Linked DNA regions of Acidithiobacillus ferrooxidans ATCC 23270. The protein of the gene in region 1 binds, or shares a complex with, the protein of each later gene. Links are inferred from orthologs where the notes say so. Each region holds a gene or a part of one and is shown on either strand. Other genes may lie near its edges. The genes, in order: AFE_RS04405 and AFE_RS10425.

Region 1 (14,972 bases):
TGCTCCGTGCGGGATGTGACGCAGGGGACGTGGCGCTGGCGCTGGATGCGCTCGCCGCCGCCGGTTATCAGGATGACGCGCGTTATGTGGAAATGCTCACCCGTACCCGTGTGCGTCAGGGGCACGGGCCCTTGCGCTTGCGTCAGGACTTGCAGCGGGCGGGGATCGAGGTTGGCGCAGACCCCGAGATTGACTGGTTGCAGCAAGCGCAAGCCGTCTGTCGGAAGCGTTTCGGCAACACGCCGCCGGCGGACGCCAGAGATTATGCCCGGCGCGCCCGTTTCCTGGCGGGGCGGGGATTTACCGGAGAGACGATTCGCCAGGTGCTGGGCGCCGGCAGAGAAAGGGATTTCGCTGCCGATTGACAGCGGGTGAGGGGGCGGAGAAACCCCGCCCGGAGACAAAAACACTTTATCTTTAACAACGGAAGACCGATGCAAGCGCAAGCCATTCGCCAAGCTTTTCTGGAGTATTTTGTGGAACAGGGGCATCAGATCGTGCCCTCCAGCCCCCTGATCCCTCGTAACGATCCGACCCTGCTGTTTACCAATGCCGGTATGGTGCCCTTCAAGGACGTGTTTCTTGGCCTGGAAACCCGTCCCTACCGGCGCGCCGTTTCCTCGCAGCGTTGCATGCGCGCGGGTGGCAAACACAACGATCTGGAAAATGTCGGCTACACAGCGCGGCACCATACCTTCTTCGAGATGCTGGGCAACTTCTCTTTTGGCGACTATTTCAAGCGTGAAGTGATCGGCTTTGCCTGGCGTTTCCTCACCGAACGTCTGGGCCTGCCGCCGGAAAAGCTCTGGATTACGGTTTACGAGGAGGATGATGAGGCGGCCGACATCTGGATGAACGAGATCGGTATCGATCCCGCGCGCCTCTCCCGCTGCGGCGAAAAGGACAACTTCTGGAGCATGGGCGACACCGGCCCCTGCGGCCCCTGTTCGGAGATTTTCTATGACCACGGCCCCCATATTCCCGGAGGCCCTCCGGGCAGTCCGGAGGAAGACGGCGATCGCTATATCGAAATCTGGAATCTGGTCTTCATGCAGTTTGACCGGGACAGCAGCGGCACCCTGACCCCTCTGCCAAAACCCTCCGTCGATACCGGCATGGGTCTGGAGCGTCTCGCGGCCGTGCTCCAGGGCGTACATAACAACTATGACACCGATCTCTTCAAGCCGCTGATTGCCGCAGCAGCCACCATCAGCGGCAAAACATATGGGAGCGATGCGGCGACGGACATCAGTTTGCGGGTGCTGGCGGATCACATCCGTGCCTGCAGCTTTCTCATCACCGATGGCGTCCTGCCCGCCAACGAAGGCCGCGGCTATGTGCTGCGCCGCATCATCCGCCGCGCCGTGCGTCATGGCCGCAAGCTGGGCATGGAGACGGTATTTTTCCATCAACTGGTGGCGCCGCTGGTGGCGGAGATGGGCAGTGCCTTTCCCGAACTCACGCGGGCACAGCGCGAAGTGGAGCGCGCTCTGGAGCGTGAGGAAACCCGTTTCCGGGAAACGCTGGAGCGCGGACTCAGTCTGCTGGAGGAGGCCATTGCGGATCTTGCAGCGGGTGCCGCCATTCCCGGCGAGATCATTTTCCGGCTCGCAGATACCTTTGGTTTCCCCGTCGATCTAACCGCTGATATCGCCCGCGAGCGCGATCTGATCATGGATATGGAGGGCTACGAGGCGGCTATGGCGGAGCAGCGCAGCCGCTCCCGTGCCGCCTGGGCGGGCAGCGGTGAGGTCAAGACCGAGCGGGTGTACCACGATCTGGCCATGCGGCTGCCGGTTACCGAGTTCACCGGCTATTCGACCTGTGCCGATGAGGGGAAGGTGGTGGCGCTGATCCGCGATGGTGAAGAGGTGGCCTTCCTCGAAGCGGGGGACATGGGAGTGGTTATTCTCGATCGGACGCCCTTTTACGGGGAGTCCGGCGGGCAGGCGGGAGACCGTGGCGAGCTCCAGTCGGATGATGCCCTGTTTGCCGTGACGGACACCCAAAAGCCCATGGGTCACCTGCATGTGCATTTGGGGCGCATGGAATCCGGGCGCCTGCGGGTCGGCGATATGGTGGTTGCCAGCATCGACGAAGTGGCCAGACGGGCGACGGCCGCACATCACTCCGCGACCCACCTGCTCCATGCCGCCTTGCGCAACATTCTCGGCAGTCATGTGCAGCAGAAGGGTTCGCTGGTCAACCCGGAGCGGCTGCGTTTCGACTTCAGTCAGCCGGAGCCGGTGACGGCCGCACAGTTGCGGGAAATCGAGCGCGTGGTCAACGCCGCTATCCGTAATAATGTCGGCGCCGAAACCCGGATCCTGCCTGTCGCCGAGGCACAGGCCCTGGGTGCCATGGCGCTCTTCGGCGAGAAGTACGGAGACGAGGTGCGGGTGGTGCGCATGGGTGACTTCTCCATGGAACTCTGTGGCGGCACCCATGTGGAGGCGCTGGGCGATATAGGTGTTTTCAAGATCCTCAGCGAAAGCGGCGTGGCAGCGGGTATCCGGCGTATCGAAGCAGTCACCGGCGCGGTGGCGCTGGAGGCTATTCAGCGTGATGAAGAACGCCTGCAAGCGGCGGCCGGACTGTTGAAAGTTGCCCCTGCAGAACTGGACCAACGTCTGGCGCAAACCCTGGAACGCCTGCGCCAGTTAGAAAAAGAGCTGGAAAAGGTCAAGCGGGATGAAGCCGCCAGAGCGGGTGCCGATCTTGCCGCAGAGGCCGAGGATGTGGGCGGAGTACCGGTATTGATCAGGCGCCTGGAGGGGATGGATGGCAAAGCCTTGCGCGATGCCCTGGATCGCCTGCGCAGTCAGTTACCTGACGGCGTCATCGTCCTTGCGGGCGTGGAAAGGGAGAAAGTGGCGTTGATTGCCGGAGTCGGTAAAGGATTGACTGGACGGGTTCACGCCGGAGAACTGGTGAACACCGTGGCACAACCGTTGGGCGGCAAGGGGGGTGGGCGTCCGGAACTGGCGCAGGCCGGGGCCGGCAATCCGGCGGCCTTGGATGCCGCCCTCGCCGCCGCCCGCGACTGGGTCAAAGGCAAACTCGGCTAGTTTCGACCCTGCCACGATCCTTGTCAGTGAGGACCGTGGCCTTGGTCATGGCCGTCATGTCCCCGACCAGGTCCACCACGATCCTCCGGTCGCTGCGCAGGTCCGTGGCCTTCCGGCCCCCGAAAGGCGCCGGGGCCCCGCTGCTCCGGTCCACGATACTGTGGTTGCGGACGTTCCGCCGGACGGAAATGGCGCCACTGTGGGTCGCGATAATGGCGCCGGGCATCGCGCTGGACGTTTTGCCAGTCGCGGTAATTCCAGTGACGGAGCGCGGGTGGCGGCGCGGCGATGGGGCGCCATGGTCCGCGATAGCCCGGCCCGGCCCACCAGCGGTTACCGTAATAGTAATAGTAGCTTGAGCCCAGATAGAAAATGGGCTGAGGCACGCCATAGGCGGCGTAAACTCCGAGGTTGCTCAACCAGATCATCAGGGGTGGCGTGGCGATCGCCATCGGCGGATAGCCCGGTGCCGCATAGATGGGTGGTGCCCCGACATTCAACTGTATGTCTACGGGGGATGCGCTGGCCCCGGTGACTGCCGTTCCGGCGCACAGGACGGCGCCGGATACCAACCAGGCGATGTGACGCTGTTTCCCGTTCATAAGGATGCTCCTCCAGACTTTTGTTTGGACTCCATCGCTAAAGGTACCACCCCGGGTTCCTTCATGCACACCCGGATATCGTCGATGATCGCCGGCCAAAGAATGGCCACCAGGTCGCTGAGTGGCGGAGGGGGAGGTGCCCGGCCCGTCTCGATCCCGTAAATAAGCACCCGGGGCGGCAGATCCTCCAGGGCGCGGCCCAGGGCCAGGGCCTCGGCCACACCGAAGCCATGGCTCGACAGCAGCCCAGTGCCGTCGTCCAGTTCCAGCATATCCAGGCGCCGCACTGTGCCGGGCAGCGCGCCGCTACGCATGGCATCCAGGAGAATGGCCAGACGCGCGCCGCGCATGGCCGGGAGCAGGAGGCTGCCGGGGCGATCGCAGAGCGTGACGTGGACCATTCCCGCGGGGAAATACCTGGGCAGACCCGCCTGTTCCAGGGCCTCCGCGAGCCGCCAACCCAGATCGTCGCCCGCGACGGGCGAACCGATGCCAAGGATGCGGACCGGGTTCACCGCCGTTCCAGCCGAACCTTCAGGAAATGGGTGGCGCAAGAGATGCAGGGATCGTAGTTGCGGATCACCATTTCGGCTTGCTGGCGCAGGGTCTCGCCGTCCCGGTCCAGACCCAGGGTCTCCAGGGAGTGACGCAGGTCCGCCTCCATACGCGCCTGATTCTGGCTGGTGGGCGGGACGATGCGGGCGTGCAGCACCTGACCTGCGGCATCCAGATCGTAGCGGTGCCAGAGTAGGCCGCGGGGGGCCTCCGTGCACCCGTAACCGATGCCGACGCGCGGTACGGCGGGGACGAAGGGTGCCTCTGGCTCGGTGTAATCTTCCAGCAGGCGGCTGGTCTCCAGAAGGGCATAATGGATCTCTGCCGCCCGCGCGACAATGCTGTGGAACATGTTGCGGCTGGGAAAAGCGATGCCGGTACGCCCCAGGGCCTCCCGGACGGGCATATGCAGGCGATCCAGATTGAGGTTGAGCCGCGCAAGGGGACCCACCAGGTAGGGGCGTCCGTCCAGCGCCGCATAGAGGGCGGTGGAGTGGGGTTCCTGATGCTCCCGGAAATGGCTTTCGTAGTCGGCGATGGGAATGTCCAGGCCGTCACTGGAGACGATGCGCCCCTCGTTCATGGGGTACTCATCCGGGTGGCGCAGGGCGACACTGACAAAGTCCTGAGGGTCGTCGGGCAGGTTCAGCGCGGCGGTCCAGGCCACCAGGGCTTCGGCCCCCGGCAGGGCAGCCCGCACCTGCTCCCGGAGTACCGCCGCCTCCGCCCGGCTGGGCGCACGGTGAAAGCCCCCCACCCGGGCACCCACGGGATGCACCGAGCGACCGCCGAAAAAGCGGATGATCTCATTGCCCAATGCCTGGAGGGCGAGCCCCCGGCGCACGATGTCGGGATGCGCGCGCGCCATCTCGGAGGCGCTGCTGTAACCCAGGAAATCGGGCGCTGCCAGCAGATGGATGTGCAGGCTGTGGCTCTGTATCCACTCGCCGCAGTAGAACACGCGGCGCATGGCCCGCACCCAGGGACCGGGTGCCTGGCCGAAGATACCCTCGATGGCATGCACGGCGCTCATCTGATAGGCCACCGGGCAGATGCCGCAGATGCGTGCCACCATGTCCGGGATCTCCTGGTATTCCCGGCCTTCCAGGAACTTCTCGAAGAGTCGAGGCGGCTCGAAAATGCGCAGGCGCAGGGTTTGAATGCGCCCGTCATGCACTTCCAGATCCAGGGCGCCTTCCCCCTCCACCCGCGCCAGGACCGGCACGCAAAGGCTGATCTCACGGCTTTGGGTCATGGACCTGCTCCCGCCAATGGCGGCCAGCCTCGGCAAAGGCCGGGGCGCCGCTGTTGATGAAGAGGAATCGCCGCGCGACGGCCTCCGGCACCAGGCCGAGTCCCTCCAACCGTCGCCCCAATGCCGTGGCGTTGGGATTTTCCGCCGGCCCATAGCAGGCGTAGCAATCGCGTCCGAAACGGGGGCACAGCGCCCCGCAGCCGGTGAGCGTCACCGGGCCCATGCATGGCAGTCCCTTGGCCACCAGTACGCAGACCGCTTGATGGCGTTTACACTCCAGGCACACCTTGTCCTTTTCGAGCGCTGGCACGACCTCGAAGAGGAGGGCGCGCACCGCCCCCAGGACCTGGCGCCCGTTCACCGGACAGCCCCACAGTTCCAGATCCACCGGGACATGGGCGGCGATGGGGGTGGAGGTGGCCAGGCTATGGATGTGTTCGGGCTGGGCGTAGATCTCCGCAATCCAGCCGGGGCCGTCGGCCAAGTTGCGCAAGGCCTGGAGGCCGCCAGCGGTGGCACAGGCGCCGATGCTGATAAGGTGGCGGCTGTTTTTACGGATTTTCTGGATGCGCTCCTCGTCTTCGGGCGTGGAGACACTCCCCTCCACGAAGGCGATGTCCACGACGGCATCCGGGTCCACGGGGCCGGCCTCGGCGAAGTGAACGATCTCCACCAGCTCGGCAAGCCGCAGCAGGTCTTCCCCCAGATTCAGGAAGGCCAATTGACAACCGTCGCAAGAACTGAACTTGTGCACCGCAAGGCGTGGTTTGGCAGCGGCCATGACGTCAAAATCCTCGCTCGCCCAGCAGGGCCTGGATCTCCGGGTAGGGGAAGACCGGGCCATCCCGGCAGACGAAGTGCCCCCCCATCTGACAATGGCCGCAATGACCGATGGCGCAGTGCATGCTGCGCTCCATGCCGAGCCACAAATCCTCCTCCGCCACGCCGCGCCGCAGCAGCTCCTGCACGGCCGCCCGCATCATGGGCTCGGGGCCGCACATCATCATCAGCGCACCGGGATCGAACTGCACGCGGTCGAAGAGGACCGTTACCGGCCCCACCTGTCCGAACCAGCCGGGGCTGCCCACGTCCGCCGCCAGCCCCACCTGCACATCGGGCAGCCGACTCCAGGCTTCATACTGGGCGCGCCAGATGAGGTCGTCGGTATGCTTGACCCCTTGCAGGATGGTGAGCCGCCCGAAGCGTTCCCGCCGCCGCAGGATGTAGTGGATGACCGAAACCACCGGCGCGCAGCCCAGCCCCCCGGTGAGGAGCACGATGTCCCTGCCTTCGGCCAGTTTCAGAGGCCAGCCCCGGCCGTAAGGTCCGCGCAGGCCCAGGCGGGCGCCCTTCCCCAGGCGCGCCAGCCCCTGGGTGACCCGGCCCACGGCACGGATGGTATGATCGATGAGGTGCTCATCTTCTGGGTCGGAGACGATGGAAATGGGCACCTCGCCCACCCCATAAAGATAAATCATGTTGAACTGGCCCGGCTGAAAGCGATAGCGGGCCTGCATTTCCGGCTCGGTGAAGGCGAGGCGCAGGGTGAAGATGGTGGGGGATTCCTGAACGCGCTCCAGGACCTCGACCTCGTGGGGAAGGTAAGGATCAGACATGATTCCCTCCACAGACGGCCGCCGCTTCCGCGGTGATATCGATGCCAGCCGGGCACCACGCGATGCAGCGTCCGCAGCCCACGCACCCGGAGCGGCCGTACTGGTCGTGCCAGCTCCCGAGCTTGTGGGTCAGCCATTGGCGATAGCGCTGGCGGGTGTCAGCGCGGATGACGATGCCGTGGATAGCGCTGTGGCCTTCGGTGAAACAGGAGTCCCATTGCCGGTAATGGGTACTGTTCAGGCCGTTCAGGGCGGGTTCCTCCATCTCGGCGTGGCAGAAACAGGTGGGGCAGACGGAGCTGCAGTTGGTGCAGGACAGGCAGCGCTGGGCCACATCGTCCCAATGGGGGTGGTGAAGGTTGGCAAAGAGGCCATCACGCAGGTTGCGGGACGGCAGGGCGCGTTGCTGCGCCTGGGCGGCAGCAACGATCTCCCCGTCGGCGGCGGCCTGCTGGGCGGGATCCAAGGCTTCGATGGGTAGTTGCCCAAGCAGTGCCTCGCCCTTGGGACTCCCCACCGTCACCATGAACCCCTCGTCCAGTTCCGCCAGGGCCAGGTCGAAACCCGACGCGGCCCGCGGCCCGTCGCCGGTAGAGGCGCAGAAACAGGTGGCCGCAGGTTGGGTGCAATGCACCGCCACCAAAAAAAGGTTTCTGCGCCGGGCGCCATAATGGGGATCCGGGAAAGGCCCTTCCAGGAAGTGCTGGTCTTGCAGACGCAGGGCCGCCAGATCGCAGGCGCGCACCCCGATGACGGCGGTGGGCGGGGCTTCCGGTATCTCGGGGTGAAAGGTGATGCCCCCGTCACTCCCCGCAGCGCTGGTCCAGAGGGCCTCCCGGGGGGCGAAGAGCAGCGGCTTGAGGGCCTGGGGACCGTTGGCCCAAGAGAAACAGCGCGGGCTCTCGTCGCGGTGGAGCCGATACGCGCCCGGCTGCTGATGATCGTGGACCCCCCGCGGCAGATCGTCGGCGCTGCCCAACTCTTCGTAGACAATGGCGCCATCCCGCACCTTGGGACCCAGACAGCAGTAGCCTGCCGCAGTCAAGGCAGTCAGCAGATGCTGTAAGCAGGGGCGAGGAAGAAAACCGGGTGCGGTCATGGTGATGCAGAGTCCCTGACGCCTGTGGATAACAACATAGTATAGACGGAGTGCGTCGCATGAACTGCCAAGCAGATTACGGGTTGGTGCCGAGGCGCCACTCGGGCCATATGGTTTGCGGCTTGCGGTCGAGAATGGCGGCGTAGACAACCGTGTTGGTCAGCACGCTCTGCACATAGTGGCGGGTTTGCCGAAAGGGGATATTCGCGGTGAAAATCGGACCCGCCCATGGGCCTGGCGGCGGTGTCCAACGACCCAGCCAGCGTTGCGGTGCGCCGGGCCCGGCGTTGTAGGCCGCCGCAGCCAGCAGCTCGGAGCCACCAAAATGCTGTTGCTGAAGACTCAGATAGTGCGAACCCAGGGTCAGGTTGCCGTCGACGCTGTGCAGATCGGCGGTGGCGGCGCCGGCGACATGGGTTTGCAGCCACCGGGCGGTGGCGGGCATCACCTGCATCAGGCCTTGCGCGCCGACGTCGGACTGGATGCCGAACGCAAAACCAGATTCCTGCCGGATCAGGCCGGCAAGAAAGGCGCGTCGCAAGCCGGTTTGGGCTGCGGCGGCACTGATTTCCTGCGCATAGGGAAGCACGTAGCCTTGTCGCCAGTCTTTCCCACCGCGAATCAGGCTGCTGGCATGGATGCCCAGCAGCCACGCCTCATGCTGAAAGGCCGTCCGGGCTGCGGCCTCGATTTCCGCTGGGCCGTTCAACCCCTTCAAAAACTGGTCCCATTCGGCAAGGGCGTCGAAATAGAGTCCGAGATGATAAAGTGTGATCGCGGTCCGCCCGGGAGCATTATTCACGGGAGTGGCACTCACTTCGATGGGTGCGGGCGGGTCGCCGGACTTCAGGATCAGTGGTCTGTTCAGCGTCGCCATGGCCAGTTGCCCGTAATAAGTCCACGGAGATTCCAGAGCCGCGAGCGCGGTATAGGCGGCCTGCGTCTGCCCAAGCTGGAGTTGTGCGATCGCGGACCAGAATTGCCATTGCCGCTGCTGCCGTTGAACGGCACCCATCTGCCGGGTGGCCAGCTCCACCATGTTCCAGTCACCGTCGCGCAATGCTGTACGGACCATCCAGGCCAGCAGTCGGGGCCGTGGGTGGAACTGCGGATCGGCCGCGTAGGCCTGGGCATACCAGTGTCCGGATTCGGAACAAAAGGATAGCGTGGCATGGTAGGCAGCGTTGTACAGCAGCAGAGATTTATCGGCAGCATCCAGGGCATCCAGGGTTTGCACAAATCGTGCGGCGTCTGCAGGATGGATGGCAGCGAGGCGCAGGAGGGCGAGCACCAGCAAATGGGCCTGACCGGCTGGCCAGTTGCCGGTGCCGTATTGCTGAATCTGCTGAGAGATCCATGTGGCCGGTGCCGTTACCGTCTGCGCAAGCTGGCCGGATTGCGGCGGAGGCAAAAACGGGGCAAAGCGCAGCGCGGCGCTGAAGGCCGAGGCCTCGTACATTTGCTGCAGGCGATGCCACAGCTCGGACGTCTTGATTTGCCCCTGTGCCAGATAGACGCGCGCCATGGCGTTGCAGGCCTGATCGTTCGCCGGAGCACTGCTCCAGAGGAAAAAGGGGGCAACTACCAGACTGGTGCGCAGCAGTGGGTCGCGCGCCGCATCGCAGCGTAAGGAGATCAAATCAGGAGGGCTGCCATCCTGATACACTTGGGTGAAGTCCGGCCAGTCCTTGCGGCGCGCGAGTTCCAGCAGCCATTGCCGGCGCAGCAGATGATGCGCCACTCCGCCCGGATAGTGCAGGGTATAGCGCTGGTATTGGCGCTGGGTCATGATGTTGAGGCGGGGTTGCAGAGACCAGTACCCTACCCATGGTCCCATGTAGGTGTTTTCCAATTCAGGCAGTGCATCGGCGGCGGGGCGATAATCACCCTGAGCGAAAGCGGTTGCTGCCGAGTTCAAAAGTTGTTCCTGAGCGGCACTGAGGATGCCGGCCGTCGCTACGGATGTTCCACAACCCATCCACAGCACCAGCGACACCAGCACCGCCGCGGGACGGGAGGAGCGTACTCTCAAGATTGCCTTAAAGGCGGCCATCGGCGCTGCTGCCTGATGAACGGCGCAGGGCACCCCCGACGATGAAATGGTGCCATCGGTCCGCTGTCTGTGCTGCCTGCATACGCCTTGACCCCCCGGAGATTGCTGAAGAACATCATGCCACCAAGTGTGCCGTTCAGGAAGCACTGCGGCTCCTGCGTCAGCGCAAGACTTCCGGTAGCGGCGCGAGCAGGGAGGCCAGGTCGTCGGGGCCGAAACGGAGCTTTTCTTTTTGCGTTTTCTCCAGCACACCTGCGGCGAGAATGGCCTTTTTCTCCTGCAGGGCCAGGATTTTTTCTTCAATGCTCCCGGCAACAATCAGCTTGTAAACAAAAACCTGACGTTTCTGGCCGATGCGGTGGGCGCGATCAGTGGCCTGATTTTCGGCGGCGGGGTTCCACCACGGGTCATAGTGAATCACGGTGTCTGCCGCCGTGAGGTTGAGGCCGACGCCGCCCGCCTTGAGGCTGATCAGGAAGAGTGGCACTTCACCGCGCTGAAAGCGGTCGATGGGCGTCTTGCGATCCTGGGTGCTGCCAGTGAGCAGCACGTAAGGGATATGCATCTTGTCGAGGCGTGCACTGATCAGGGCGAGCATCTCGGTGAATTGCGAAAACAGCAGAATCTGGCGACCTTCCGCCAGCAACTCCGGAATCATCTCCATGAGCAGGGCGAGTTTGGCGCTGTCCTGTACCTTTCGCGCCTTTTCACTCTTGAGCAGGCGCGGGTCACAGCAGACTTGGCGGAGTTTGAGCATCGCGTCCAGGATGACGATCTGGCTGCGCTGAAAACCCTTGGCGGCGATTTCCTGGCGGATCCGTTCATCCATGGCGCTGCGTACCGTTTCATAAAGATCGCGCTGCGCCCCTTCGATATCCATGGGGCGGATAATGATGGTCTTCTCGGGGAGTTCCTTGGCGACATCCTCCTTGCGCCGACGCAGAATGAAGGGGCGCACCCGACGGGCCAACAAATCCAGACGCTCAGCATCTCCGTGGCGCTCGATGGGGCCGCGCCAGACCCGTTGGAAACTGCGCTGGTCGCCGAGAAAGCCGGGCAGGAAGAAGTCGAATTGTGCCCAGAGTTCGCCGAGATGATTTTCAAGGGGGGTGCCGGTGAGGGCAAGCCGATGCCGGGTAGGAATCTCACGGATGGCTTCGGCGGCGCGGCCCCGCGCGTTCTTGACCATCTGTGCCTCATCGAGAATCAGCAGATGAAAGTGCTGATTTCTGAGCGTTTCGACGTCCCGCCAGATCAGCGGATAGGTGGTAAGAATCAGGTCATGGTCAGGTATCTGGGCGAAACGGCTGCTGCGCTCTTTGCCGTGCAGGGAGAGCACCCGCAGGTCGGGAGTGAAGCGTGCCGCCTCTTCTCGCCAGTTGTGAATCAGAGAGGTGGGCATGATGATCAGGGCGGGATCCGTGAGGCGGCCACTTTCTTTTTCCAGCAGCAGATGGGCGAGGGTCTGGGCGGTTTTGCCGAGACCCATATCGTCCGCGAGAATGCCGCCCAAATGATGCTCGCGCAGGAATTGCAGCCAGGCAAGCCCATCCTGTTGATAGCTGCGCAGGGGGAGGGCAAAACCTGCGGGCAGTGGGACGGAGGGGATCTCTCCGTTTTGAGGCAAAGATCTAGCCAGAGCACGCACGGCATCCATCCCTTCACTACGCCACTGGTTGCCGTCCACCAGCCGGGCGATGCGGGGCGCGTCAAAGGCGGACATCCGCAAAGGCCCCCCGGCGTCCAGGCTGAACAGATCGATGAGGGTTCCGACCAGAGGTTTCAGGCGATCCGCCGTGGTCTGGATCGGCACGCCCGCCGGGGTGTGCAGGTGGATATGCTCACCATCGGGAATGGTACCGAGACCGCCTGGATTCAGCCAGCGCGGGTCGCGGGCGAAGAGGGCGCCGAGCAGGGGGGGCAGCGCCAGCCGCTTGCCGTCCACCACGATACCGACATCGAGACCCAGCCACCCCTCCTCGGCACCATCTACCTGCATATCCCATTCATCCACCTGTAGGAAGTAGTGACGAAAGCCATCGGGCCAGCGCACCTCCCAACCCTGCTCGCGGAGGGTCTCGACGCTCGTTGACATGAACCCGTCCCAGTCGGCTTCGCTGGCTAGCCCGTAGATGGGATGAGGCAGCGGCGACAGACTGTGGAAAAGGCCGGCACTGACAGCTTTCAGACCTGTTTTTCCGAGTGCCTGCAGTGCCTGTTTTTCGGCTGTCCTGTCGCGTTTTATCCGAACCATCTCACCATTGTTGAGGGTCTGGATGGCACTGTCGTCGTCCACGGCAATGCGTGCGGGACCATACACAAATGTGGGCTGCGCATAATCGAAGCGACAGGTAGGACTCCATTGGCCGGCATAGTTGCGGTGTGCCTGAATACCGAGGAGGGCCAGAGTGTCGCACCAGAGCAGGGCTTGCAGAGGCGCTTCGATTTCCCGTAAGCCCTGTCCGGGATCGGCCACGGGCGCGGGGAGACCGGGCACCGATTGCTCCAGCATCTCGCGCAAAAGAATGGCTTCTTGCGCATTGAGGGGCGGGGCTTGCAGCAGATCGCGCAGGACCGTGGTCGGCAGGTCCGTCTCGATCGGGCCGATTTCCCCAGTCTTCCCATCCAGGTACCAGGTCGCATCCAGGGGCAGGAAGCTGGTAGCGGGTGGCGTGGTTTCCAGTGCCGGATATTGTTCCCCGCCCTTGCTGACCTTCCAGACCAGTGTGCCAGGCCGGTGATCACCGAGTCGCAGGGACGGGTTGGCTGGCGAATTGGCGAAGAGGCGTCCGGTACCGGCGAGTATGGTGAGAGCTGCGGCACCGTGGCGGGGGCCGAGATCGAATTCGCCCGTCTGGCTGGCATAGGGGTCTTCCAGCAGCAGACGGCGCAGAGCACGCTGGTCCGCGTCGTCGATGAAGCTCGGCGGGCGGCGCTGGGCGCCTTCAAAATTGTACCAGGGGGTGAGACCGGTACATTCTCCGCTTTTGTTCAGGCGGGCCTTACGACAACTGAGAACCGGCCCCTGATGACGTCGGCTGTTCAGTTCCAGCAGCCAGTACAGGGTATGAGTGGCAGTCGGCGGCTTGGGTTTGGGCGGATCCAGATGCGAACGCAGTTCGCTCAGCCATTGCATCACATGCGGACGCAAAGCCGGGGCCGGCGTCGGCGCAGCGTGGCTACGACCGGCCAGCAGAGCGAGGAGCACCGCGGTGACGTGTTTGCAGCGACTGCCTACCGGGCAGGTACACAGGGTTACCAGATGCCCTTGGCTGAGGTGGATGTCTACCCGGTATGGCGTATGTGCCGTGCCCTGCACCAGGGCACTGAGGTCGGTGCTGCCACGCTGCTCCAGATGGCTGATGGACTTCTGGTAAGGTTGGGCTTTGCGAATTTCCAGATCGCCCACCCATTTGCGGATATCTTCGTAACCGTACGTCCCCAGCGTGGGCATTGCACTGGCATCGCGGTGCCAGTTCATCCAGTCATTATTGGTAGGCATGGGTGTGCTCGGTGGTTTGATGATATCGGGAAATGCACCAGGACGATGCCGCCGTGCAAACAGCATATGGTACACAGTCGTGGGGTGGGAGGGGAAGCGGTTCGGGGTGGTCCGCCGGTATCGCCGCAAGCGCCTTGCCGTTATCATGAGCGGAACGGCACACACGGAGAGGGCAGATGATGGTGGCTTTTGGGACGAGTGGGTTGCGGGGTCTGGTGGTGGATCTGTCGGATAAGGTCGTTTATGTACATACCCAGGCCTTTCTGCGGTATCTTGCGGAAATCGGCGAGTTTCACGCCGGGGATGCGGTGATACTGGGCGGCGACCTGCGTCCCAGCACGCCGCGGATGCTGGCCGCGGCCTGGGCCGCGGTCCTCGCGGGGGGCGGGCAGCCTCGTTTCGCCGGATACCTTCCCTCGCCGGCGTTGGCTTTTGCGGGATTGACGGCGGGAGTCCCGTCCCTGATGGTCACCGGCAGTCATATTCCGTTTGATCGCAACGGCATCAAATTCAACCTGCCTCGTGGAGAACTGCTCAAAGCGGATGAGGCCGGGATCCTGCGTCAGGATATGACGGTGGATACGGCCCTTTTCGACGACGCGGGCGCGCTGCGCAAGCCACCCGTTTTGCCCGCTGCTGACCCGCACTGGCTGGCGCTCTATCAGCAGCGTTACCGGGACTTTTTTGGCATGGACAGTCTTGCCGGATGGCGACTGGGCGTCTACCAGCACTCCGGCGTCGCCCGTGATCTGCTGGTGACACTGCTGGAGTCGCTGGGTGCGGAGGTGCTGCCCCTGGGCCGCTCCGCGGATTTTGTGGCCCTGGATACCGAGGCCCTGCGCCCCGAAGACACGGTTCTGGCGCAGCGCGCAGTGGCTGAGCACCATCTCGATGCGCTCCTGACTACGGACGGCGACGCCGACCGTCCCATGATTGCCGACCATGAGGGCCGCTGGTGGCGTGGCGACGTGCTGGGGATACTGACTGCCCATGCCTTGGGCGCCCATACGGTAGTCACACCGGTAAGTAGCAACACGGCGCTGGAGTTGTCCGGCTTTTTTCCGGAAATCCTGCGCACCCGGATCGGCTCCCCCTATGTCATCGAGGCGATGCAGGCCGCCTTGCAGGAGGGATTGAAGCCCGTCTGCGGGTATGAGGCCAACGGGGGTTTTCTGCTGGGCAGCCCGCTTACCCGTGATGGCCACACCCTGGCGCCCCTTCC
Region 2 (14,960 bases), 1.2 Mb from region 1 along the record:
CAGCAGAAAAACGGAGGTCGTCGCCGCCACGCGGGAACAGGCCGTCGCCAGGCCATGGGCTGAGGCGCGTAGATCCGTTGGGAAAATCTCTACCGGCAGGAGCCAAGTCGTGGTGGCTGGCCCAAAATTGTTGAAGAACGTGTACCCGAAGATAGTGACAATGAGCAGCCAGATCGGGGGATGCATGTAGAGTGCTACCAGACCCAGGACACCCAGAAAAAACGCATTCAGCGCAAAACCCGCGATTTGCGGAAAAACTCTACCAATCCGACGTGTGCTCAGTGCCAGGGACGCGATACCGCACAAAGCGATGAGATCGAAGAGCACATTCCACACCAAGGCATCCGTGTGAGAGTGGATGCCGAAGCCCTCCAGCAAGATAGGCAGATACACGATCAAACCATAAACACTGATATCCACCATCATCCAAGGTATGACTACCAACAGTGTGCGCCGTAACCATTGCGGAGCAAACAAAGTGGCCCAGGCGCGTATCTGGACGAGTTCTGGAGCCTGCCTTTGAAGGGCTTCACGAAGGCTTTGCGCATCCACTTCCGGCGACATGCTCTGAAGCACCTGAATCGCCTCTTCCGGTCGGTTATGCGCGATATACCAGCGCGGAGTCTCAGGAAGGTTGCGCCGCAACCAGAGTACTGCCAGAGCGGGAAACGCGCCGCTAATAAACATCCAGCGCCAGGCATTCGGACCGGCCTGTAGCAGCACCAACCCAACGACTGCGGAAACCACAGCACCAATCATCCACAAGGTAAATGCCCAAGAGAGTCCTGCTCCTCTCTGCGCTTTGGGCATGAATTCTGCGATGTAGCTCGAACTCAAGGGATAATCCATACCTACACCGACACCCAGAAAGAAGCGGAAAATGATCAGGGAGGACACATCCCAAGCAACACCGGAGAGCAGGGCCGCCATAAAAAATGCTGCCACGTCAATCAGGTAAAGCACTTTGCGGCCCAAAAGATCCGCAATGCGCCCACCCACCAGACCACCAAGTGCCGCGCCTGCCAGCGTTGCCGCGCCCAGCAAGCCGGTAGCCACCGCCGACAGATGCCAGTCAGGTTTCAGCAAAAGCAGGGCGACAGCGATGATGGACAAATCATAACCATCAAGAAAAATGCCCAAACCAGCGGCCAGAACGATTCGGCGGTGTTGTTTGTTGATCTTCAGATCATCGAGTAGCGCATGGATTGTGTGCATTGGGATTTCCTTACTCGCTGAAGGGGCTGCGGTAGTAGCTACAGGACGGGAACGCGGACGCTGCGTATGATATAAGCCATGACATCCTGGAAATCCGGTAGCGGCTTTCCGGGGTCTTTGGCATGGTCGTCCCAGCGGCGCAGGCGAATGGCATCGGCACTGAAGCATGTTTTTTCAAAGGCCGCACACTCTCCCGCGGACATCGCTCCGCCCTGGAGTACCAGGCTTCGTTGAGAAACCAAGGAGAGGGACGCAGGATAGCTCGGTTCGGTCGCGCACAAGTAACGTTTTGCTGCAACGTGCCAGCGAATCGGTTCGGTTACCGATGGTGGAAACCACTGCCCCAACCAGTTGGCCCCGATCTCCTCATGTTGGGCATCGGTGCCACTCTGAAATTTGTCCCGCCCGTTCAGATCGATGAGATGGCCAATATCATGGAGGAATGCGGCGCTTACCAGATGCCCCTCCGCACTCGCCGCAATGGCATTCTGCGCACATAGCAGCGCGTGCCGCGTCTGCGATACTGCTTCGTAACCGTCGTACCATTGCCGGCTGCCGGGGCCGTCGAAAAGGGCGCGGATGTGTTCGGCAACAGCTTTGCGTGCGGCGGCGTCATTTTCAATGGCAGATGCTTCCATGTCAGTCTCCAAAAACCAAAAAGTAACGGAACTTTTCCTCAACTACCGTGGGCGGAGAGATGCACCAACACATCGAACGTCATGGGATGTTGGGGCATTTTCCGGATAAATGGTGGGAAGCTGGTGTCCTCCACGGCCTTCAAGGCGGCGCGATCGATGGCGCCGATTCCACTGCTCCGGGCAACCTGCGCAGAGAGCAGATGCCCTGACGGCGTCAGGCGAAAGGAAATCGTAGCAGTGCCGCTTACATGCATCATCCGGACGGAATCCGGCACGCGGGCATTGGCCTGTACTCGCGTACGCAGCATGGCCGCGTAGGTGTTTATGGCCGACTGGCGCGCTGCCGGACTTGGAGCGGGTGGCGGTGGTGGCGCGGGCGGTGTTACCGGCGGCGTGTATACTGGCGCCTGCGGTACGGCCTTTTTGGCGAGCAGCGGTTGGGGCGGTAGCGGATGATGTACCACCGGATGTGGAATCGGCCTTGGTATAGGTGGTCTGGGCACGGGTTTCGGAACAGGCTTTGGATGCACCACGGGTTTCGGTGGCGGGGGCACCGGTTTGGGCTTGGGTGGTGCCGGTTTCATCATGTGAATCGCCATAATCTTGGGCTTTGGTTTGACCGTCACCGGCTGCGATAGATGGGAATATATCAATCCCCCAATCATCAGTGCCTCTATAATGGCACCGATCATCAGCGCCCGTCCGAAGTGATCCTTCCTGAACTTCGGGGGCTGAACCGGGGAAGAAAGGGAGGTGGCTGCATTCATACGCTCTCAATGTCCTTGCATAGGTCTGGTCGTGGCACGGAATATTTGGTGATTTTTGCGGTTGCATGGTTTGTTCAATGGAGTTTTCCTTCGTTGGCTTCATAGCTGGCGATGGTCGCCCCATGGACTTGGGCATAGTGATGTAGGTAGGCCATAAAATGGTCATAGCTCTTGACCCCCTTGCTGGCGATCCATTCCTGCTTCAACTGCTCCGGACCGCTGACCTTGAGCAGCGAAGTGGGGGTATAGGCGTTCGCCGCACTAACCGGCGCCAGACGCCGCCCGTGGGGATCGGTATGCGCCTTCAACCATTCCGCAGTCAGCATATGACCGGTGGCCCCAGCCTCTCTTCTGAGCAATGTTCGATTGCTGCATTTACCCGGATTGAAAGACACCGGCACCTGAATCGGAAGCACCGCCGGCGTCGGCGCGAAATCCGGATGATCTGTCCAGATACCCGCAATGACCGAGGCATTGGCATCCCACTGGGACATGGGCGGCAGACCCAAGGTTGCTTCAATGGTTTTGACGATATTCACCTGGGAATTCAGATGCGTTTCCAGCACGCCTTTTTTGACCCAGGGGCTGATGACCAGCGCAAAAGTGCGATGACCATTGATATGATCGGCACCGGACTGCGCATCGTCCTCGGTCAGGAAAATCGCCATATGCTTCCATTGCGGCGTCGTGGACAGGTAATGGATGAATTTGGCTGTGGCGTAATCGTTATTGGCTACGTAATAATCTGGCGCGTAATAGCAGGGAGACAAGCCTGCAGTGTGGTCGTCCGGTATCCAGATATAAATGAAATGCGGAAATTTTACGCCCGGATGGGCCTTCAGCCAGTGTTCGGCCAGTCTCACACGAGCCGTATCCAGAATCATCCGATCCCAATAGGGATAACGGACATCCATATGCTGCAGTAGGCCAGAACGAATGACACCATCCCGGCGTCGCGTCACGTTCTCGCCAAAATCCTCGAAACGGATATGATGTTCCAAAAGATCATTGAACAAATAGAGCTTTTCAGGATAGCTGATCCAGGGGTTGGTATGATCTCCCAGCGGCTGATAGATATCATAGGGGTTGTGTGCGCCCTGTGCGGTGGGCTTGAGGGAAGAGCTACCGCCGGGACCGGCGTTCCAGAGCAAACCGCGGTTAGAATAATATTCGGGCCACAAGCGCTGCACCACATCGGAATCCGAAGCGCCATCGGTCCACTGATGACCCTGTGCGGTGACTTCCCCGTCGGCCATGAAATTCCCGAACAGCGCATAATGATGGGCCAGATTATACAAGTTGGGCAATTCTTTCTGATTATACAGATCAAAATGTGGATCCGCCCATTTGCCAGCCGCCGTGTAATCCCCTAAATCTTCATCAAAGGTCTTATTTTCACGCAGGATGAATACAACGTAGTGAATATGCTTGCGCAGATAGGTGGTGGTTTTGACATTTCCCTCGTGACGGGCGCTGCGCTGGGCCGACGTAAAACCATCGTTGTGCAAAGACTTCTCGGTCCAATCGGCCAGATGGGCCGGGATTTCCTGGAGAGCCACCTTTTGGATCACCCCGTGCATCATATTGCCGATATACTGCCACTGTAGATTGGGCCCGGCACCCAGACCCTTGGCACAGCTGATATATAAGGCACCATTCGCCACCGTCAGGCTGGTCGGGTACCAGGCCGTGGGAATCAGGCCCAGACGCTTTCCCGTTCGGATGTCATACACCGCCACATCATTATTACCGGCGTTGGCGATATAGAGCTTGCCATCGGCAACCGCAAGTCCATCCGGATAGCTACCGGGAGGGGCGTCGGGATAGGGGCTGTCGTCCACCACCTGCAGCGGGCGCAAGTTTTGCGTATCGACTTCCACCACCTTGTCGACATTGGCGTCGGCCACAAAGACGTCGGGACTGTCGGGCACCGCAACCATCGCCGTAGGGTGCACACCCGCCGCCACTGTTGACGGGCCGACCGCCGGCCCAGTGGGAATTTCGCCCAGAACCTTCAGGCGTTGCCGGTCCAGCACCACAACGCCGTTGCCTGCCCAGTCGCTGACCACCAACCGCTGCCCGTTATCGGCCAGAGCCACCGCAAAGGGATAGGCACCGACATTGACGTATTCGGTCTTGCCACTGGCGATACTGATACGTGCCAGACTGTTGGCGAGCATCCCCGTCACATAGAGATGCTTATTCTGGGGACCGACGACCACCGAGTCCGGGTAAAAGAGATATTTCTTCTGCTGGTTCCCCTGATACTGATAGGGATATTGATCCTTCGGAAAAGCCTGCCACTGCAAAGGATACCGATGAATCACCTCAACCTTGCCCTGCACACTGCGCAAAGCCACCACCTGATCAGAATCACCTCCTGTAGCGTAGAAGGTTCCATCCGGACCGGCAGTAAGCCCTTGGAAAAAGTCGCTGTGCGAAATGACCGAACTGGGAATGGCTTGGGAATCGCTCTCGGCGGCAAGCGTGGCTTTGGCCTGGGCAATTTTAAGTGCAACGCCTTCTTTTGGAATATACACCACGCCTGCCGCACCCGCATGTTGCGGATTGATCGCGATACCGCTACCATCAGGTGTTGCGTAAGCCATCGGTTGAACGGGTGCCACTTTCGAAAACGCTGCCAGGCGATCTACCCGCCGAAGATTATTCCCGTCATAAAACGTAATGGTTTGAAAAGGTGTTGCACCGTTAGCCAGCACGGCAATACGATTGCCATCTGCTGCTACCATCGTGGGGAAATTCGGGGTGCCGTTGATTGCGCCGACCGGCGTCACTATGCGGCCCGTGGGCAACGTGGCGGTGTAATTTGCTATATTTTGTGAGTCAAGTTGAACCGAACTCAAAACATGCCGATTCAGGGGGTTGGCCAAGGCAGAGGGTAAGTAACACAGCGGTCCTGCAAGGATGACGCAGATCACCGCCTTCGCGATCATATTATTCATTAGTCTTACTCCAAGAAAAGCCGCACTGCTCCATCAGACCGCCCTCGCCACGGCTGACGCCACCTTCGGGGCGACCGCCTGCAAAATATTCTCCCTGTTATCGGGCATCGGGTGACCGTCCATGCTGTTGAGCAATATGGTCTTCACCGAATCCAGTTGCAGCAGGATCTGCCGCACCTGATTATTGAAGGCATTGAAAGCCACCAGGCCGGTCATGGCGACGAACAGGCCGGTGGCGGTGGCGACCAGGGCATCCGCCACCCCGCCCGTCACCGCGGTAGGTGCGTGCCCTGGTGCGGTCAATACGGAGAAAGCGTGAAACATGCCGATGATAGTACCGAAGAGGCCCAGCAGCGGCGCCAGGGTGATGATGGTGTCCAACAGCCACAGACGGCGATCCAGTTGCGGCGCCATGATCAGGATGCTCTCCTCCAGGCGACTGGCGAGAGGATCGCCCAGCACATATCCCGAATGGATCACCGCCGTCTTCAGCAGGGCGGCCTCGGGCAAATCTCCGGCCTCATCCGCAAGTCTCTGCAGGGTTTCCCGATCCAGGCGACCGTGCTGGGCGATCTCTCGAACGAATAGCGAGCCGCGCAGGATGGTGCGGCGCAGATACCAGAACCGGTCGACAATGACGCCAAGGGCGACCACAAGAAGGCCGGCCAGTATATAGAGCACGCCGTCAGAGTAATTGGCGAGGTGGATGAGGTAAGCGGTATTCATCAATCAAGACTCCTGAAATATCAGAAAGAGGCGGCGCCAAAGCGCGGCGCAGAGAACAGAACTGCGCGCCCAGGGCGGCCTTGCAACGGTGCAGGTCACGCTGACCCGAAAGATCGATCCGCTATAGGCGGATAACCGACCCTGCAAGGCTTGGGTAGTCCATGGGTTTCGCTCAAGCACCACCGGCGGGTGTGCCTGGCTTTGTATTACGCTGTTCATGCGGCTATCTCTTACATAAAGTGGAGGCCTTTTGCCTCCTGGAATGGTGCCCATGCTAGCAGCCTCATGTGACAGCAGTGCGTCACGGAGGTGACTTTTTTGTGACAATATGCACGGTTGCCTTCCGCGCTGGCGAACGTGCTGTGGATGTTCATGGGTGAGCTGTGATAGGATTTCAGACAATAGCGAAGGAGCCCGGTTCTGCCGGGTTTTTTGTCACTATTTCTCGGTTTCTTTGACGGAGCTAGGGGGTTGGCATGGCGACGCAACGGCGTTGGGCGTGGTTGGCGGTAGTGGGCGTGGTAGCAGTTCTGCCGCTTGGTGGTTGTGTGGCGCTTCTCGCGGCCGGGGCTGGTGGTGGGGCCGTGGCCTATGTGGAAAATGGCGGGGTCGCCAATTTCTACGCCTACTATCCGACGTCGGTGACGCGGGTCAGTGCAGCGTCGAAGGCGGCGTTCCGAGAAATGGGCATCCACTATAACGGCGAAATCCGCAAGAGTCCGTCCGAGTATCTGATCGAGGGTACCACCATGAACGGCCAGACCGCCAAGGTAACGCTGACTTCCATGGCCACGGATGTTACCAAGGTCAACATCCGTATCGGGACTTTTGGCGACAAGCCACTATCTTTGCGGTTCCAGAAGCTGCTTTCGCAACAGCTGGGCATGGCCGCCAGTCCTCAGGCTCCGACGGGGGCGGTATTGCCTCAGGCCAGCAGTCAGCCAGCGACGCCACAGCAGCCGCAACAGCAAACCATCCCACTTCAGTAATTCACTGATCTTCCATGCCTGGTTGGAGTAGCGGAGACCACTGCGGTCTCCGCAAATCCTGTGTATTGCGGTACATATGTCGCTGGGCTTTTGTCATAAAATTGTCATTTTAGTTTCATGATAATGTCATATTGTGGGTATATCCTGTCATAAGGTCCAGTTTCGGCAGGAAACCATGATGGCCATACCGCAAGGCAGCACAACGAATAACAATGTGGAAATGGATCCGCTTTATCAGGCACGCATTCTGCTGCTGGCAGAGACGGCGCCACCGAGCGGGCTTATATTCCGTCTGCAGGGATCGGGCGCTTTCCTGCGCACGACGAGCACAATGAATGACGCCTTTCAGCTTGTTACAGGATGGCACCCGGCCTTGTTCATTCTGCAGGACTGGTCTGCCCGATTTGCGCCGTGGCTCATGGAATTAAGTGCTTACCCGGCTTGTGCCGGTTTGCCGGTGCTGGCTATCGGGATGGATGGTGATGCAAATGCCATGTCCGCCCTGGATGCCGGCGCGAGCGCGTATGTCTCGACTCCGTATAGCGAGACGTTGTTGCTGGCGCAGGCATCGGCGCTGCTGAAAAAAAACCAGCACTGGAAATGCCTCCCGGTAGAGCAGGGATCGCTGATCCAAGTCAACCCGGGAAGCTGTCGGGTATGGGTGAATGGTGAAGAAATACGTCTGAGCCGACGACTTTTCCGGTTTCTGCACTATTTGGCATTGCACCCGGATCGGACCTTCTCGTCCCGCGAAATTGCCAATGTATTGACCGATGGCCGCAGCCTCATCCAGGAAAATTCGGTGGCGGCTCAGGTGCATCGTTTGCGCAAATGTCTGGAAAAGGCCGGTGCTGCGGAGTGGCTGGAAACGGTACATGGGTTTGGGTATCGCCTGAGTTTGCCGCCGAAAAACGCCATTGATGTAAATTTGTCATAACAGGTTCATAAAACTGTCACATTGATTTGCTATGGTACCGCCTTCGGTTAGAGAGGGAGTCCTTATGAACCTGCAATATCTCATTCACCTCGCCAACTATTCAGATGGCGTTCTCTACGTGCTTGGCGCGCTGTTATTGGTCGAACTGTCCGTTATCGTGGACCGGTTCTGGTTTTTGCGGCGCACCATCCTGCGTGGACTGATCTTTGTGCATGAACTGGGTAGCCATGGTCGCCTGGATCGTGACACACTGAATCAGATGGCTGATGGGGCGAGTGATCTGCCCGAAGCCGCGCTGCTGCGTATGGCTGCCTCCCATCATGGGCAGGTGAAAGGCGAAGGCCTTGCCAGTCGTCTCGAAGAAAGCGTGCTGGTGTTGGCGCCGCAACTGGATCGCCGTCTGTGGTTGCTCGACACTATCATCACCTTGGCGCCGCTGCTGGGTTTGTTCGGCACGATTATCGGTATGTTCCACGCTTTTTCAGTGCTGGCCACTCCGGGACATGCGCCTACGGCGGTCACCGGCGGTGTGGCTGACGCGCTGGTCGCCACGGCAACTGGGCTGTTCATCGCCATGCTCGGTCTGATGGCTTTCAATGCCTTCAACAATCAGGTGCGGCAGATTCTCCTGCAACTGGATTCCGTAAAGACCATGCTGCTCAATCGGATGGACGGTCAACCCATGATCACCCCGGACAACAGTGACAAGCAACGCAGTGAAATGTTGTCCGTGGCGAGGGCCAGCTGATGGAGCGCCGTTACTTCGAGCAGAAGAAGGGCCGGGTGGAGATCATTCCCATGATCGACATCATGCTCTTCCTGCTGGTGTTTTTTATCATGATCACGCTGCAAATGATCCCCGACAAAGGACTGAGCCTGCAGTTGCCCAGGTCCAGCCAGGCGCAGCAGCTTCCGCGCCCGCACTATACCATCAATATCGATAAGGATGGGTCGGTGGATGTGAAGGGTCATCACTATGATCTGGACGACCTGCAGAAAATGCTCGCCGGTGATGGTAACCCTGCCAAGACCCAGATCACCATCGCTGCCGATAAAGGCGTGCCTTTTCAGGATTTCGTTCATGTGATGGATCGCTGCCAGAAGGCAGGAGTGAGCGATATCGGGATTGCCGCGAAAGCGAGTGGTTAGGAAAAACAAGGAAGGTAATCGGTGAATACAATCGTTGGCAGTCCAACCTGGACGCCGCCGCCACTAAATACGAATAAAGAGCATTTTGGCCGGGCATTGTTGGTCGGTGCGGTATTGGAGGCGTTGCTGGTGGGCGGATTGATCTGGGTGGGAAGTAATACGCCACCCCCCAAGCCGGTCATAAAGAAGATTATTGCAATTCACATGGTACGGCCGGTTCCGCCCAAGCCAAAGCCGGTACCGCCGCCGCCAAAGCCGATAGTGCATCCCAAGCCGCTGCCGCGTCCCGTTCCGTTGCCGAAACCAGTGGTGCATCAGGTGCCTGTACCGAAGCCGCTGATAGCCAAAACACCGTTGCCTCTCGCGCCGGTGGCACCGCCCAGGCCGCCGGTGGTCCTGCCGCCACCACCGCCGCCCGCGCCCAGCATGGCCGCACGTCAGGCGGCGTTAGCCGAATACGCAGCCTTGGTGCGGGCCCAGGTCCAGGCGGATGCCCATGTGCCCGAAGCTATCCGCCTGATGCATTTAAGCGGCACTGCGGTCATCACATTCCGGCTTGCGCCTTCGGGTCGATTGCAGTGGGCGAAAATTTCCCGGTCCAGCGGGGCGGGGCCCATCGATAGGGCGGCATTGAAATCAGTGAAAGAAGGACAGTACCCGCCCTTCTCCAAAGATATGCCGAAGCATGCCACCAATTTTACGGTAGAGGTGCATTTGTCAGGACGCGCTTCCTAGTATCCGCCGACTATATGGGCGGATACTTACCAATCGTTAATGGAATCAGGAGTTTTTTCATGGAGCGACAGAATCGCCGGCAGTTTTTGAAGCGGCTGGGGCTGGGGAGTGGTGCAGTTGTCGCTGCTCCGCATCTGCTGGGGGTGGCACGTGCGGCAGGCGTCAGTGGGGAGAGTCTCCTGCGCCAGAAGATCGAGCATGTGGTGGTGATCTTTCAGGAAAATCGCAGTTTCGATCACTACTTCGGTACTTTTCAGCCGAAAAACGGGCAGCAGGTCGTCAACCTGTTGGATGGGCAGGGACAGTTGGATCCGCGTTTCCTCGGTTTACAGAAAAACCCCGCGGGCATCGCTTATGATAATCTTCCGTTACCTGCGGAAATTCCTGGTTTCCAGAATGTGCAGTTGCCGAACCAGCCTTTTCACATGGCACCCTATATTCCGGCCAGGGGCAATGTGCACTGGGATCCTGCGCATCGCTTTTTCCGTATGATGGCGGAAGTGCACAACGGCAAAATGGATCGCTTCGTGGCCCTGGCGGGTAGCAGCAAAACCCTTTTGTCGCGGGATGAATTCAGGAAAATGAGCCCCGAGCAGATCGCCTTCGATCTGGCCCGCCCCAGCGGCCCGGTGCTAGGATATTATACCGGTGAGGATTTGCCCTTCTATCATCAGGTGGCGCACCAGTACACGCTTTTTGACCATTTCTTTCAGGCCATGAGCGGTGGCAGCACCGGTAATGCGCTTTATCTGGCGGCCGCCCGTTCCTGTATCCATCCTCATGCACCCAGGGAGGTCTGTGCGCCCTTCGATCCGAAGGAGGCGGGTCTGGAGCACCGTTTCTTTGATCTGCCCTATGACCACCAAAAAGTGCTGGTCAACGACCTGCCGCCGCTGCAGGGACCAACCAACGCGGATGCCGTGAAAGCGCTGAAGATATCTCCGCCGCCGGAGGCGCAGACCTACGACAATATCGGTGACCGTCTGGATGGCGCCAGAGTATCCTGGGCCTGGTATAACGAAAATTGGAACCGGGTGAAGCCATGGGCGCTCAAGACCGCGTTTGGTCCCGGCGATGGCTCGGCGGTGATCGACACGGGTCAGCTGTATGTGGCCCACCATAATCCCTTCCAGTACTACCCGCGCTGGCCAGAATATGTGAAGAACGGTCACATGCGCGATAGCGAAGACTTTCTCGCCGATGCCCATGCCGGCAAGCTGCCCGGTGTTTCCTTTGTCAGGGCCAGTGCCGCCCATGACGAACACCCGGCTGACTGCGCACCCGCCTATGGTATGGAATGGGTGGAGCAGCTGGTGCGCGCCGCTGCGGATGGTCCGGCCTGGGACAAAACCGCTATCTTCATTACCTATGACGAAGGTGGTGGCTTTTGGGATTCGCTGCCGCCTAAAGTGGTGGACGACTATGGATTTGGCACCCGTATTCCGGCCCTGCTCATCAGCCCCTGGGCGCGGCAAGGGTTGGTGGATCACCACCTCGCCAGTACGGCGAGCATCCTCAAATTCATCGAAACCCGTTTCGGTCTGCAACCCCTCAACCAACGCGACGCCGACGCGTATGACCTGATGGGGGCTTTTGACTGGGATCAGCGGCCCCAAGGTTTTCGCATCTGATGCTTACGCGGCCGGTGCGATGACTTTCTCCAGTGCGAGGAGGTACAACCCGTTGACTCTGGGGATGCCGTAGCGAACGTCATCCGGGAAGGGCAGGGTGGCGCCGGTAAGCCGATAGCCGCGCCGCTGATAATATTCCGCCAGTTCCGGACGTTGTTTGATGATCCACAGGCGCATGCGCGTCGCCTGCCAGGTTTCCCGGGAATATTGCTCCGCCGTACGGAGCAGTGCTTTGGCGATACCCTGATTCTGCCACGCCGGAGTCACGGAAAGCATTCCGCACTCGGCGACCGTCGCTGTGGCAAGTTGTACATGACAGCAGGCGATGATCTCGTCTTCTTTCGTGGCCACCAGGAAACCACTGTCCGGTTTGTCGGAGAGTTTTTCCAGCATCGCCACGTCACAACGCTGGCCGCCCAGCAAATCCGCTTCTGTAGTCCATCCATCTTTGGCAGCATCGCCTCGATATACACTATTGATGAGCGCGCAAAGGGCGATCATTTCTGCTTTTTGCGCCATACGGAAAGAATACAGCGACTTTGAATGTGCCATCTTGATGTCCTTACCTTGTGATCTTGTTGTCATTTGTCATGATTTTGTTGTTGCAATCCTGCGCGGTTGCAGAGGAATTGATGACAAGTTTTATCATGAGTAGGATATTATCATGTGACTTGTATGTGGATAACATATGTAATGCCAACCATGTTCCGTATGGATATGAACAGTTGCGGAGTGTAAAATATGGCGGAAACTTCATTGCCGCGCAGGCGAAGTGCACCGGTTTTTGTCGGTGCCAGCGTGGCGGCCAAGTCCTAAAGTCAGATTGGTCTCTGCAGGTTATCCGGCCGCCTTACGGTCACCGGGTTGCTCAGGGGATCAGGGACGCCCCGGCACTGACCATATCCCCGGTCGCCGATGCGGTATCAGAGACGGCAGCACAGCCCGCCAGTGATCCGAAAATAACGAGGAGGCCTGCGGTGCGCATCATGAAACCGATGATATGGATTTTATGAACCATGGAAAATACTCTTGGATAACGTGAATAACCGGCCCCGATAACTGTTGTTATTCATTGATGTCTCATGAAACTTGTCTTTAACTGTTTAACATGTCCATGGATTTCCAGCAAGCGGAAAATCTCTATAAGATCTATTTGGATGCTGTGGCGGAAGGGGTATCAGGCGGTACTACCCCGCGCATGAGCAAGATCGGGATAACCATCCTTTAACCAAAGCCCCGGCAGTTCTTCCAGAATCTCCCGTACCAGCCCGGGTCCGCGGAAAATCAGGCCGCTGTAGACTTGTACCAGGCTGGCCCCGGCCAGAATTTTGGCATAAGCGTCTGCCGCGCTCAGAATGCCGCCGACGCCAATGATGGGCACCTGTCCCTGGGTCGCACGATAGAGTTGCGCGATGACGGCATTGGATTGCTGCAGCAATGGTGCACCGCTCAGGCCCCCGCTTTCGGAGAGTCCGGGTTGAGAGGCCGGGCGTTCTATGGTGGTATTGGTGGCGATGAAACCATTCACCAGAGGTGCCGTGCCTAAGGCCAGACTACCGATGGCGTTGAGATCATCGTTGTCCAGATCCGGTGCGATCTTGAGGAGCAGAGGCAGGGGCGGGCGCTGATGCTGTAGGGCCAGACGCTGGTTGGCTGCGGCGACGGCCTTGAGCAGTCCCCGTAAGGCTTCTTCACCCTGCAGCAAGCGCAAACCCGGCGTGTTGGGTGAACTGACATTGATGCAGAGATAGTCGCCATAGTGAAAGAGCAACTCCAGCGCGGCGACATAGTCGTCCTGCGCCCGCTCCAGCGGGGTGTCCTTGTTTTTGCCGAGATTGATGCCGATAGGCACCGGATGGCCAGGTAATGCTGCCAGTCTTCGGGCAACCGCCGCAGCCCCTTCACCGGGGAAACCCATGCGGTTGATGACCGCCTGCTGCGCCGGATAACGAAAGACCCGGGGGCGCGGATTACCAGGCTGCGGGCGCGGGGTCACTGTGCCGATTTCGATGAAGCCGAAGCCGAGAGCGGGGAGCGCGGCGGTGGCGCGGGCATCCTTGTCATAGCCGGCGGCGAGGCCGACGGGATTGGCAAAATGCAGGCCCCAAAAGTCCTGCGCCAGACGCGGGTCGTGGGCGGTGTAGCGCCGGGCCACACGGGCGAGGCCACGTGGCATGTGTCCCAGTGCTTCCAGCGCCGCGATACTCAGGGTGTGGGCGCGCTCCGGGTCCAGCGTAAAAAGCAGAGGGCGCAGCAGGCCGTAGCTCATGCCCAATTCCTGGGTGTGAGGAAGTCTTCCTTGAGGCGGGCTTCGGGGCTACCGGCTTCGCCCTGCCAGTCGTAGGCCCAGGCCGCCAGGGGCGGCAGGGACATCAGGATACTTTCGGTGCGCCCGCCGGATTGCAGGCCGAAGAGGGTGCCGCGGTCATAGACGAGGTTGAATTCCACGTAGCGCCCCCGGCGCAGGAGTTGAAATTGGCGCTCGCGTTCACCGTAGGCCAGGTCCCGGCGCCGGGCGACGATGGGCAGATAGCTGTCGAGGAAGCTGTTGGCCATATCCTCCCAGAAGGCCTGCAGGAGACCGGCATCACCATGGAGATCGTCGAAAAAGATACCACCGATACCGCGCATTTCCTGACGGTGCCTGATGGTGAAGTAGTCGTCGCACCAGGTTTTGAAGCGCGGATAAAAGCCTGGGTCGTGACGATCACAGGCGGTTTTGAGAATACCGTGGAAGTGCCGGGCGTCTTCCTCAAAGCCGTAGATCGGCGTCAGGTCGGCGCCGCCACCGAACCACCACACTGGTCCCGCCGAGAAAAATCGGTAGTTCATGTGAACGATGGGGACATAGGGGTTGCGGGAATGCAGTACTAGAGAGATGCCAAGGGCGGTGAAGGTCTGTCCCGCCAGTTCAGGGCGATGTGCGGTAGCTGAGGGGGGAAGCTGGTCGCCATGGACTTTGGAGAAGTTGACCCCGCCTTTTTCCAGCAGAGCGCCGTCGGCAATAACCCGGGTTCGCCCACCGCCACCGCCGGGCCGTTCCCAAAGATCTTCGCGGAATTTCGCCGCGCCGTCTGCTGCTTCCAGGGCGTTGCAGATGCGATCCTGCAAGCCGCGGAGAAAGTTTTCCATTTCATCCAGGGATGGTTGTTGCATGATTTCACTCCCGTAAGACACGACCGCTGCGGGCATCGACAATGCGGCTGGGAT

The links.
Region 2: the proteins of AFE_RS04405 (region 1) and AFE_RS10425 are in contact, whole or in part, in a crystal structure (PDB 5UE9), measured with the Lactococcus lactis proteins. The link is inferred for Acidithiobacillus ferrooxidans ATCC 23270 from one-to-one orthologs. Residues at the interface, in WP_023189152.1 of Lactococcus lactis: Leu4, Gln5, Ala47, Ser48, Met49, Leu50, Leu51, Arg52, Arg53, Met95, Leu98, Arg223, Met224, Ala225, Cys226, Ile228, Gly229, Ala230, Cys231, Tyr232, Ala233, Val235, Glu236, His237, Asn243, His244, Ala245, Lys247, Glu250; in WP_025017116.1 of Lactococcus lactis: Gly25, Phe27, Phe29, Glu32, Tyr33, Lys35, Tyr36, Lys48, Phe56, Thr60, Pro61, Arg62, Val63, Ala64, Glu65, Thr66, Ala67, Ser68, Gly69, Met70, Ile74, Gln77, Pro223, Glu251, Phe274, Ala275, Pro277, Phe278.

Annotation. Positions count from the first base shown.
Region 1 is NC_011761.1:846,802-861,773, forward strand. What follows is about bases 5,182-8,180. They hold AFE_RS04405 (FAD/NAD(P)-binding protein), read right to left. Parts: upstream 7,097-8,180; coding sequence 6,266-7,096; downstream 5,182-6,265. Other genes in these bases: AFE_RS16905 (Ni/Fe hydrogenase subunit alpha), read right to left, coding at 5,182-5,480; AFE_RS04400 (NADH-quinone oxidoreductase subunit B family protein), read right to left, coding at 5,464-6,261; AFE_RS04410 (4Fe-4S dicluster domain-containing protein), read right to left, coding at 7,089-8,180. Also shown: AFE_RS04375 (regulatory protein RecX), read left to right, coding at 1-365; alaS (alanine--tRNA ligase), read left to right, coding at 435-3,068; AFE_RS04385 (hypothetical protein), read right to left, coding at 3,092-3,670; AFE_RS04390 (hydrogenase maturation protease), read right to left, coding at 3,667-4,185; more of AFE_RS16905, read right to left, coding at 4,182-5,181; more of AFE_RS04410, read right to left, coding at 8,181-8,195; AFE_RS04415 (lytic transglycosylase domain-containing protein), read right to left, coding at 8,272-10,248; AFE_RS04420 (DEAD/DEAH box helicase), read right to left, coding at 10,409-13,750; AFE_RS04425 (phosphomannomutase), read left to right, coding at 13,927-14,972.
Region 2 is NC_011761.1:2,015,615-2,030,574, reverse strand. Bases 11,974-14,960 are described here. They hold AFE_RS10425 (quinone-dependent dihydroorotate dehydrogenase), read right to left. Parts: upstream 14,020-14,960; coding sequence 12,928-14,019; downstream 11,974-12,927. Other genes in these bases: AFE_RS10415 (L-threonylcarbamoyladenylate synthase), read right to left, coding at 14,911-14,960; hemF (oxygen-dependent coproporphyrinogen oxidase), read right to left, coding at 14,016-14,906; AFE_RS16535 (hypothetical protein), read right to left, coding at 12,619-12,768; AFE_RS10430 (GNAT family N-acetyltransferase), read right to left, coding at 11,974-12,302. Also shown: AFE_RS10485 (MFS transporter), read right to left, coding at 1-1,215; AFE_RS10480 (phosphonate degradation HD-domain oxygenase), read right to left, coding at 1,254-1,853; AFE_RS10475 (energy transducer TonB), read right to left, coding at 1,892-2,620; AFE_RS10470 (bifunctional YncE family protein/alkaline phosphatase family protein), read right to left, coding at 2,695-5,583; AFE_RS10465 (MotA/TolQ/ExbB proton channel family protein), read right to left, coding at 5,617-6,309; AFE_RS10460 (DUF3568 family protein), read left to right, coding at 6,786-7,298; AFE_RS10455 (winged helix-turn-helix transcriptional regulator), read left to right, coding at 7,474-8,235; AFE_RS10450 (MotA/TolQ/ExbB proton channel family protein), read left to right, coding at 8,300-8,983; AFE_RS10445 (ExbD/TolR family protein), read left to right, coding at 8,983-9,384; AFE_RS10440 (TonB family protein), read left to right, coding at 9,406-10,119; AFE_RS10435 (alkaline phosphatase family protein), read left to right, coding at 10,179-11,750; more of AFE_RS10430, read right to left, coding at 11,754-11,973.